One region of the Micromonospora sp. LOL_025 genome, then DNA from elsewhere that is predicted to be linked to it. Evidence: predicted binding sites of a transcription regulator. Region 1 holds the regulator's gene; each other region holds the start of a gene.
What was found. The regulator HrcA, encoded in region 1, represses chaperone genes, less so after heat shock. The targets are predictions, from matches to a motif close to GGTTNGCACNCTCNNNNNGAGNGTGCNAACC.

Region 1 (3,274 bases):
GCCGCCCCGGCGGGCGCCGGGGCGGTCAGGCCCGGTCAGGCGTGGCCGTTGAAGGCGTCGCGCATCCGGGAGAAGAAGCCGCCCTGCTTGGTGAGCTCGGCGACCTCCTCGCCCCGGGTCTTGGCGAAGTCGCGCAGCATCTTCTCCTGGTCGGCGTCGAGCTTGGTGGGGGTGCGCACGTCGAGGTGGACGTAGAGGTCACCCCGGCCGGTGCCGCGCAGGTGCGGCACGCCCCGGGCGCGCAGCCGCAGCGTGCTGCCCGGCTGGGTGCCGGCCTTGACGTCGACCGTCTCCTCGCTGTCCAGCGTCTTGATGGTCAGCCGGGTGCCGAGGGCCGCCGCGGTCATCGGCACCGTGACCCGGCAGTGCAGGTCGTCGCCCTTGCGGGAGTAGACGTCGTGCGGCCGCTCGTGGATCTCCACGTAGAGGTCGCCGGCCGTGCCGCCGCCCGGGCCGACCTCGCCCTGCTGGGCGAGGCGGATGCGCATGCCGTCCTCGACACCGGCCGGGATCTTGACGGTCAGCGAGCGTCGGGTGCGGACGCGGCCGTCGCCGGCGCAGGTCGGGCACGGGTGCGGGATGGTGGTGCCGTAGCCCTGGCAGACCGTGCACGGCCGGGCGGAGACCACCTGACCGAGGAAGGTGCGCTGCACGGACTGCACCTCGCCCCGGCCGGCGCACGCCTCGCAGGTGGCCAGGTGGGTGCCGGCCGCCGTGCCGGCGCCGGAGCAGGTGGTGCAGAGCACGGCGGTGTCGACGGTGATCGGCGCCTCGACGCCGAACGCGGTCTCGTGCAGGTCCAGCTCCAGCCGCAGGATCGCGTCGGCGCCGGGCCGGGTCCGCGGTCGCGGACCCCGCGAACCGCCGGCCGCGCCGCCGAAGAAGGCGTCCATGATGTCCTGGAAGCCGACGAACGGTCCGGCGCCGCCGGGGCCGCCCGGGCCACCCGCGCCCCCGCCGCCGGGGGCGAGCGGGTCGCCGCCCAGGTCGACGATCTGCCGTTTCCGGTCGTCCGAGAGGACCTCGTACGCGGCGTTGATGTCCTTGAACTTCTCCTGTGCCTCCGGATCCGGATTCACGTCCGGGTGGAACTGCCGCGCCAACTTGCGGTAGGCGCGCTTGATCTCGTCGTCGGAGGCTTCCCGGCTCACCCCGAGAATGCCGTAGTAGTCCCTGGCCACTGCGTTCCGTGTCCTCATGTTCGTCTCGCGTTGCGCCGGTCGGCGGCCGGAGCCGGCCGTCGGCCCTGACTGGTCAGTTCTGGGCCAGCAGCTCGCCCACGTAGCGTGCCACGGCCCGCACCGTGGCGATGGTGCCGGGGTAGTCCATCCGGGTCGGCCCCAGCACGCCGAGGCCGCCGACGCTGGTCGCGCCCGGCCCGTAGCCGGTGCTGACCACCGAGGCGGCGCGCAGGTTGTCGATCTCGTTCTCGTCGCCGATCAGCACCCGCGTCGTGCTCGGCTCCGCCTCGCCGATGAGCTTGAGCATGACGACCTCCTCCTCCAGCGCCTCCAGGATCGGACGCAGGGAGCCCTGGAAGTCGAGCAGGCCGCCCCGGGTGAGGTTGGCCGTGCCGGCCAGCGCGATCCGCTCCTCGTGCCGCTCGATCAGCGTCTCCAGCAGCACGGTGGAGAGGGTGGTCATCGCCGGCCGCAGGTGCGGCAGCGACTCCTCGACCAGCGCCTGCACCAGCGGCGGGGTCTCCGACAGCCGGGTGCCGACCAGCTTCTCGTTGACCAGCCGGCGCAGGTCCGTGACGTCGTCGGCGGGGATCGGCACGGGCAGCTCGACCAGCCGCTGCTCGACCCGGCCGGTGTCGGCGATCATGACCAGCATCAGCCGGGTGGTGGAGATCGGCACCAGCTCCAGGTGACGCACCGAGGAGCGGGCCAGGCTCGGGTACTGCACCACGGCGACCTGCCGGGTGAGTTGCGCCAGCAGCCGGACGGTGCGGTGCACCACGTCGTCGAGGTCGACGGCGCCGACCAGGAAACGCTCGATCGCCCGGCGCTCGGCCGGGCTGAGCGGCTTCACCCGGGACAGCCGGTCCACGAAGAGCCGGTAGCCCCGGTCGGTGGGCACCCGGCCGGCGCTGGTGTGCGGCTGGCGGATGTAGCCCTCCTCCTCCAGCACGGCCATGTCGTTGCGGACGGTCGCCGGTGAGACTCCCAGCTGGTGCCGCTCGACCAGCGCCTTGCTGCCGACGGGCTCCTGCGTGGCGACGTAGTCCTCGACGATCGCGCGCAGTACGGCGAGCTTGCGGTCGTCGAGACCCATTCTCCCCACCTCCTGTCGCACGTCGGCCCCGGCACGCGGGGGCCGGGGCGGGCTGCTGGCACTCGACTGTAGCGAGTGCCAGTCTACGTCGGCGGGGCCGCCGGCGCGATGATCGACCTGGGGCGATCAGTCCGATCGGCGACCGCGCGAGGCCGCCCGACGGCCCCGGGGACCGGTCTTCCCGGCGTCCCGGCCGGTGTCACGCTGGTGCCGCCTTGCCGGCTGCCCCTACCGTGACCTCCATGACTGAACCACCTCGCCCTCCCGGAGCGGGGGACCCGGGCTTCCCGCCGGATCCGACCGCTCCGTCGGGGGTTCCCGGCCACGCCGGCTCCGGCGACCCCACCGCACCACTGTCCGGGGCGCCGGGCCCGGGCAGCCATCCTCCACCCGGTGACTATCCACCGCCCACCGGCGACCAGCCGCCGTCGGGCGGCTACCCCCCGCCCGGTGACTATCCCCCGCCCGGCGGCTTCCCTCCGCCCGGCGGCTACGGCCCGCCGGGGGCCGGCTATCCGGCCGGTGGCGGCTACGGACCGCCGACGGGCGGCTACGCCAGCAACGACGACAAGAACTGGGCCCTGATCGCCCACTTCGGCGGCGCGGTCGGCGTGATCGTCGGCGGCGGCCTGCTCGGCTGGCTGGCGCCGCTCATCGCGCTGATGGCCCGGGGGCAGCAGTCGCCGACCGCCCGGGCGCACGCCGTCGCGGCGCTGAACTTCCAGCTGACCTGGACGATCGTCGGGGTGCTGAGCTGGGTGGTCACGCTGATCACCTGCGGGGTGCTGTTCTTCGTCCCGATGCTCGTCTGGCTGGTGCCGCTGATCTTCGGCATCATCGGCGGGGTCAAGGCCAACGAGGGCGTGCTCTACCGCTACCCGATGACCTACGGCTTCACCAGGTGACCCGGGTCGGCCGCTCCCCCGGCCGGCCCCGGCACGCGGTTCAGGGCAGCAGGTCACGGACGACCGCGTCGGCGAGCAGCCGGCCCCGCAGC
Region 2 (3,274 bases), on a different contig from region 1:
CACCCGCCCGACCCGACGCTCCCGCAGCAGCGCCCGCAGCCGCTTCAGCGAGAACGGCAGCACGTCGGTGACCTCCAGGCAGCGGGCGAAGGGCGTCGGCGTCGGCGCGTCCGCGTAGAGGTAGGCGATGCTCGGGTCGGCCAGCGTCGCGCCCAGCGTCTCCGCCAGCTCGGCGACCAGGTGCGCGCGGACCACCGCCGGGTCGGGGTCGTACAGGAACCGGCGCGCCGGGCCGACGGTGGCCTCGGCGGCGCCGGAGCCGGCCAGCTGGCAGGAGCCGGCCGGCCGATCGGCGGGCCCCCCTCCCGCGCCGGAGGCGTCGACGGAGGGCCGTTGCCTGTCGCGCAGCAGGGTGGCGCGGCGGGGGACCTGCGCCAGCTCGCCGCACCACAGGGCCGCCTCGACCAGGTCGCCGTCGACGCTCACCCACTCCGCCTCGGCGCCCGCCGGGACCAGCGCGTGGTCGATGCCGGGCGCCACCTTCACGACGGTGTGCGGCACCCGCTCGGCCAGCCCGACCACGAAGTCCCAGGGCGGGGAGTAGGCGTTCGGGTCGAAGATGCGCCGCCCGGTGCCCGCCCTGCGCCGCGCCGGGTCGCAGAACACCCCGTCGACCCGGTCCACGTCGAACGCCGTGGCGTCGCCGCGCTCCACCGTGAACAGCTCGGCCAGCCCGGCCGCCTCGGCGTTCGCGGCGGCCATCGCGGCGGTCAGCGGGTCGGCCTCCACGCCGTACACCCGGATGCCGGCGCGGGCCGCGGCGAGCGCGTCTGCGCCGAGGCCGCAGCCGAGGTCGGCGAGCGTGCGCACCCCGGCGGCCCGCAGCCGCTCGGCCCGCCGTGCCGCGACGACGCCCCGCGTGGCCTGCTCCAGCCCGGCCCGGGTGAGGAACATCCCCGCCGCCGCCGGCCCGAACTTGCCGACCGCCCGGCGCCGCAGCTCGGCCTGGGTGAGGGCGGCCGACGCCAGGCCGGCCGGCAGCCCGGTCGAGCGGAGCGCCGCCGCCGCGGTCAGCGGATCGCCGCCGGCCACCCGCGCGGCCGCGGCGAGCGCGGCCGACCCCTCGGGCGTACGCAGGGCGGCGAGTTGGTCGAGATCCACCCGGCCATTGTGGTCGGCGGACCCGACGCGCCGGCCGGCGGGTTGGCACTCTCCTTGACGGAGTGCTAGCCGAGGAATAACCTGCGATTAGCACTCTCACCCCGAGGGTGCCAGCTTCCGGGCCTCGTGGCCCGGGCGCTGAACGCCAGGCGGACCGGCACCCGCGACGACGGCCCCGCCCGGTGGCATGTGGCAGATTGACGCCGGTCGCTCGCCGACCGGTAACGAAACCAGTACCCCAGGAGGGTATGCCCGTGACTACCGCGACCAAGGTTGCGATCAAGCCGCTCGAGGACCGGATCCTGGTCCAGGCGAACGAGGCTGAGACCACCACGGCGTCGGGCATCGTGATCCCCGACACCGCCAAGGAGAAGCCGCAGGAGGGCACCGTCCTCGCTGTCGGCCCGGGCCGGATCGACGACAAGGGCAACCGGATCCCGGTTGACGTCTCCGTCGGCGACACCGTCATCTACTCGAAGTACGGCGGCACCGAGGTCAAGTACGCCGGCGAGGAGTACCTGGTGCTCTCCGCCCGCGACGTCCTCGCGGTCATCGAGAAGTAAGCAACCGATCAGTGTCGTCGCCCCGGTCCGGCTCGCCGGGCCGGGGCGACGTCGCTTCGAAGGGACATTCATGGCGAAGATCCTGAGCTTCTCGGACGACGCCCGGCACCTGCTCGAGCACGGTGTCAACGCCCTCGCGGACGCGGTCAAGGTCACCCTCGGCCCGCGCGGGCGCAACGTCGTCCTGGACAAGAAGTTCGGTGTGCCCACGATCACCAACGACGGCGTGACCATCGCCAAGGAGATCGAGCTCACCAACCCCTACGAGAACCTCGGTGCGCAGCTGGTCAAGGAGGTGGCGACCAAGACCAACGACGTCGCCGGCGACGGGACCACCACCGCCACCGTGCTGGCCCAGGCGATGGTCCGCGAGGGCCTGCGCAACGTCACTGCCGGCACCAACCCGGCCGGCCTCAAGCGGGGCATCGACGCGGCGGCCGCCAAGGTCTCCGAGGCGCTGCTCGGCCGCGCGGTCGAGGTCGCCGACAAGAAGTCGATCGCGCACGTCGCGACGATCTCCGCGCAGGACGCCACGATCGGCGAGCTGATCGCCGAGGCGATGGAGAAGGTCGGCCGCGACGGTGTCATCACCGTCGAGGAGGGCTCCGCCCTGCACACCGAGCTGGACGTGACCGAGGGTCTCCAGTTCGACAAGGGCTTCATCTCGCCGAACTTCGTCACCGACGTGGAGTCGCAGGAGTCGGTCCTGGAGGACCCGTACATCCTCATCACCACGCAGAAGATCTCGGCGATCGAGGAGCTGCTGCCGCTGCTGGAGAAGGTCCTCCAGAACAGCAAGCCGCTGCTGATCATCGCCGAGGACGTCGACGGCCAGGCGCTGTCGACGCTGGTGGTCAACTCGATCCGCAAGACCCTCAAGGTCTGCGCGGTCAAGGCCCCCGGCTTCGGTGACCGGCGCAAGGCGATGCTCCAGGACATGGCGATCCTCACCGGCGCCGAGCTGGTCGCGCCCGAGCTGGGCTACAAGCTCGACCAGGTGGGCCTGGAGGTGCTCGGCACCGCCCGGCGCGTCGTGGTCGACAAGGAGAACACCACGGTCGTCGACGGTGGTGGCAAGTCGAGCGAGGTCGCCGACCGGGTCGCGCAGATCCGCAAGGAGATCGAGGCCTCGGACTCCGACTGGGACCGGGAGAAGCTCGCCGAGCGGCTGGCCAAGCTCTCGGGCGGCATCGCGGTCATCAAGGTCGGCGCCGCGACCGAGGTCGAGATGAAGGAGCGCAAGCACCGCATCGAGGACGCGATCGCCGCGACCAAGGCCGCGGTCGAGGAGGGCACCGTCCCCGGCGGCGGCGCCGCCCTGGTGCAGATCCTGCCGGTGCTCGACGACGACCTCGGCTTCACCGGTGACGAGAAGGTCGGCGTCTCGATCGTGCGCAAGGCGCTGGTCGAGCCGCTGCGCTGGATCGCCCAGAACGCCGGCCACGACGGCTACGTCGTCGTCAACAAGGTCGCCGGCAAGGAGTGGGGCCACGGCCTCGACGCCGCCACCGGCGAGTACGTCGACCTGGCGAAGTCCGGCATCGTCGACCCGGTGAAGGTGACCCGCAACGCGGTCACCAACGCCGCGTCGATCGCCGGCCTGCTGCTCA
Region 3 (3,274 bases), on a different contig from region 1:
GCCACCACCCGGGACGATGCCCTCCTCGACGGCGGCCTTCGCGTTGCGGACGGCGTCCTCGATACGGTGCTTGCGCTCCTTCAGCTCGACCTCGGTGGCCGCGCCGACCTTGATCACCGCGACGCCGCCGGCCAGCTTGGCCAGCCGCTCCTGCAGCTTCTCGCGGTCGTAGTCGGAGTCGCTCTTCTCGATCTCGGCCCGGATCTGGTTGACCCGGCCCTGGATCTGGTCGGCGTCGCCGGCACCGTCGACGATGGTGGTCTCGTCCTTGGTCACCACGACCTTGCGGGCGCGGCCCAGCATGTCGAGGCCGACGGCGTCCAGCTTGAGGCCGACCTCCTCGCTGATGACCTGGCCACCGGTGAGGATGGCGATGTCGGTCAGCATGGCCTTGCGGCGGTCACCGAAGCCCGGCGCCTTGACGGCGACCGACTTGAAGGTGCCCCGGACCTTGTTGACGACCAGGGTGGCCAGGGCCTCGCCCTCGATGTCCTCGGAGATGATCAGCAGCGGCTTGCCCGACTGCATGACCTTCTCCAGGATCGGGAGCAGGTCCTTGACCGACGAGATCTTGCTGTTGACGATCAGGAGGTAGGGGTCGTCGAAGACGGCCTCCATGCGCTCCGGGTCGGTCATGAAGTAGGCCGAGATGTAGCCCTTGTCGAAGCGCATGCCCTCGGTGAGCTCCAGCTCCAGCCCGAAGGTGTTGCTCTCCTCGACGGTGATGACGCCTTCCTTGCCCACCTTGTCCATCGCCTCGGCGATGATCTCGCCGACGCTGGTGTCACCGGCGGAGATGGAGGCGGTGGAGGCGATCTGCTCCTTGGTCTCGACGTCCTTGGCGAGCTTGGCCAGCTCCTCCGAGACGCTGGCCACGGCGGCCTCGATGCCCCGCTTCAGGGCCATCGGGTTGGCACCGGCGGCCACGTTGCGCAGGCCCTCGCGGACCAGGGCCTGGGCCAGGACGGTCGCCGTCGTCGTGCCGTCACCGGCGACGTCGTCGGTCTTCTTGGCGACCTCCTTGACCAGCTCGGCGCCGATCTTCTCGTAGGGGTCCTCGAGCTCGATCTCCTTGGCGATGCTCACACCATCGTTGGTGATGGTGGGGGCACCCCACTTCTTCTCGAGCACGACGTTGCGGCCCTTGGGGCCGAGCGTCACCTTCACGGCGTCGGCGAGCTGGTTCATGCCCCGCTCGAGGCCGCGGCGCGCCTCTTCGTCGAACGCGATCATCTTGGCCATACGGCGTTGTCCTCCTGGACACTCACGGGCCACCCGGAGTGTGTGTCCCGGATGGGCCGCCTGGTGTACGCACCTTGGGACGTCGCCACCTGGCGACGACGACGTCTCCTCGGTCGGGCCGGATAGCCCGCGACGACCGGCCATGTGCCGCAGCCGCGTCTGGACGCCGCTACGACCGTGGCCCTACCGCCCCGACCATTGGCACTCACGGTATGCGAGTGCCAATGACTTGTTTAGCACTCTCCCCTGCCGAGTGCAAGCACGATCGCCCCGGTCAGCCGAGTTCGCCGGCCAGCCGCGCGCTGTCCACCGGCCCCTCGTGGGCGCGCTGCTCGGCGTACGTGACGACCAGGCCGACCAGCTGGGCGAGGTGGGTGGGCAGGGCCAGCACCGCGGCCACCAGCGTCACCGCGAGCACGCCGGCCGCCGTGCCCGGCGACTCCAGCGGGGTGGTGCCGAACGGCAGCGTGCCGATGCCCTCCACCATGCCGGCGGCCCCGCTGCCGACGATGACCGCCGCCGCCACCAGCGCCACCCGACCGAGCAGCAGACCGAGCCGGTCGTGGAACATCCGGAAGGAACGGCCGATCGGGTGCTGCCGCTCGAACAGGTAGACCGGGCCGGCCATGCTCAGCGCGAAGGCGAAGTAGATGCCGGGGATCACGCAGAAACAGATCCCGAGCCCGATGATCACGCTCATCAGCAGGGTCCAGCCCCAGAGGCCCAGTGCCCGGCGCACCCCGTAGGAAAGGGCCGCGCCCACGCTCACCGGCTGACCGGCCGCCTGCCGGGTGACCACCCAGGTGCCGGCCGCCCAGCCCAGGCCCTGCACGAAACCGAAGACGAGGGCGCTGCCGAGCACCACGGACAGCAGGACGCCCGTGTCGGCCAGGAAGGTGTCGGGCAGCGCGGCGGGGTCATCGGCCATCGACTCCTCCCACTTCGCGGACGGGTCGACGACGAGCGAGAGCACCGACACCACCAGGGCCGGCAGCACCTGGGTGAGCAGCAGGATCGGCAGCAGCAGCCGCCAGCCCCGGCGCACCGCGCCGACGCACCGGCCGAACCAGCCGTTGACGCCGGCGCCGGGCGGGGTGACGAGCAGGTCGGCCGGATCGAGGCCGTGCCCCGGCGGGTACCACCCGTGGGCCGGCTGACCGGGATAGGCGACCGGGGCGCCCGGGTACCACGGCTGCCCGCCGTACGGGCCGGAGCCGACCGGGTACCCGCCGGTGGGCGGGAAGACCCAGCCCTGCGGCTGTTGCGGGCCCGCCGGCGCAGCGCCGCCCGGGCCGACGGGTGGCGTCGCGGACGGGTCGGGATCTCCCGGGGGCGGCGCGGCCTGGGGCGGCTGGTCGGACATGAACCCTCCTCAGCGATGGCTGGAACGGCTCACGATCCTCCCCTGCCGACGCAACCGGGCCGAAGCCCGCCCCCGTGGGGCGGGCCGGCCGACGGCTGCCCGGCCCCGCCGGACCACCCCCGGTCGGCGCCGCGCGACCGATGGTCGGGGAGCCGGTCGGTGCGGGGGCGCGGGAGAGACGCCCGTCAGGCGATGACGCGTACGCGCTCGGCCTGGGGACCCTTCTGGCCCTGGGCGATCTCGAACTCGACCCGCTGGCCGTCGTCCAGCGCCTTGTAGCCGTCCATCTCGATCGCCGAGAAGTGGACGAAGACGTCCTGCCCGCCGTCGACGGCGATGAAGCCGTAGCCCTTTTCGGAGTTGAACCACTTCACGGTGCCCTCTGCCACGGTGCACTTCCTCACTCTGCCCGGCGTTCCACGACCCCGGAGGCCGGGCGGGCCGGCACCGGAGGACCACCGGATCGGCGATCGACGAGGGCCGCTGAAACGGTGACCGAAATCGCACGCTACACGAAGCGTGACGACGGCGCACGACCACAAATCGGACATACTTCGATCGCCTGCCATCGGCGGTCATCGCTGTGATAGGGATTCGTCATGACAAGCACGCCCGGCGGTTCGGGGCCGGCGCGGCGGGCGGAGATCCGGCGGGTCCGGCCCCGGGACG

Region 2: groES (co-chaperone GroES) is a predicted target of HrcA. The motif match lies at 1,187-1,217, and genes of this name have one in related genera.
Region 3: groL (chaperonin GroEL) is a predicted target of HrcA. The motif match lies at 1,439-1,469, and genes of this name have one in related genera.

Annotation. Positions count from the first base shown of each region.
Region 1 is NZ_JBHMIR010000024.1:61,673-64,946, reverse strand. It holds gene dnaJ (molecular chaperone DnaJ) at 36-1,181, opposite strand; gene hrcA (heat-inducible transcriptional repressor HrcA) at 1,255-2,277, opposite strand; gene ACFHW0_RS24280 (DUF4870 domain-containing protein) at 2,520-3,182, shown strand; gene hemW (radical SAM family heme chaperone HemW) at 3,223-3,274, opposite strand, start outside.
Region 2 is NZ_JBHMIR010000003.1:56,135-59,408, forward strand. It holds gene ACFHW0_RS05175 (THUMP-like domain-containing protein) at 1-1,101, opposite strand, end outside; gene groES (co-chaperone GroES) at 1,350-1,664, shown strand; gene groL (chaperonin GroEL) at 1,735-3,274, shown strand, end outside.
Region 3 is NZ_JBHMIR010000008.1:140,720-143,993, forward strand. It holds gene groL (chaperonin GroEL) at 1-1,242, opposite strand, end outside; gene ACFHW0_RS13615 (hypothetical protein) at 1,517-2,605, opposite strand; gene ACFHW0_RS13620 (cold-shock protein) at 2,791-2,994, opposite strand; gene ACFHW0_RS13625 (GNAT family N-acetyltransferase) at 3,205-3,274, shown strand, end outside.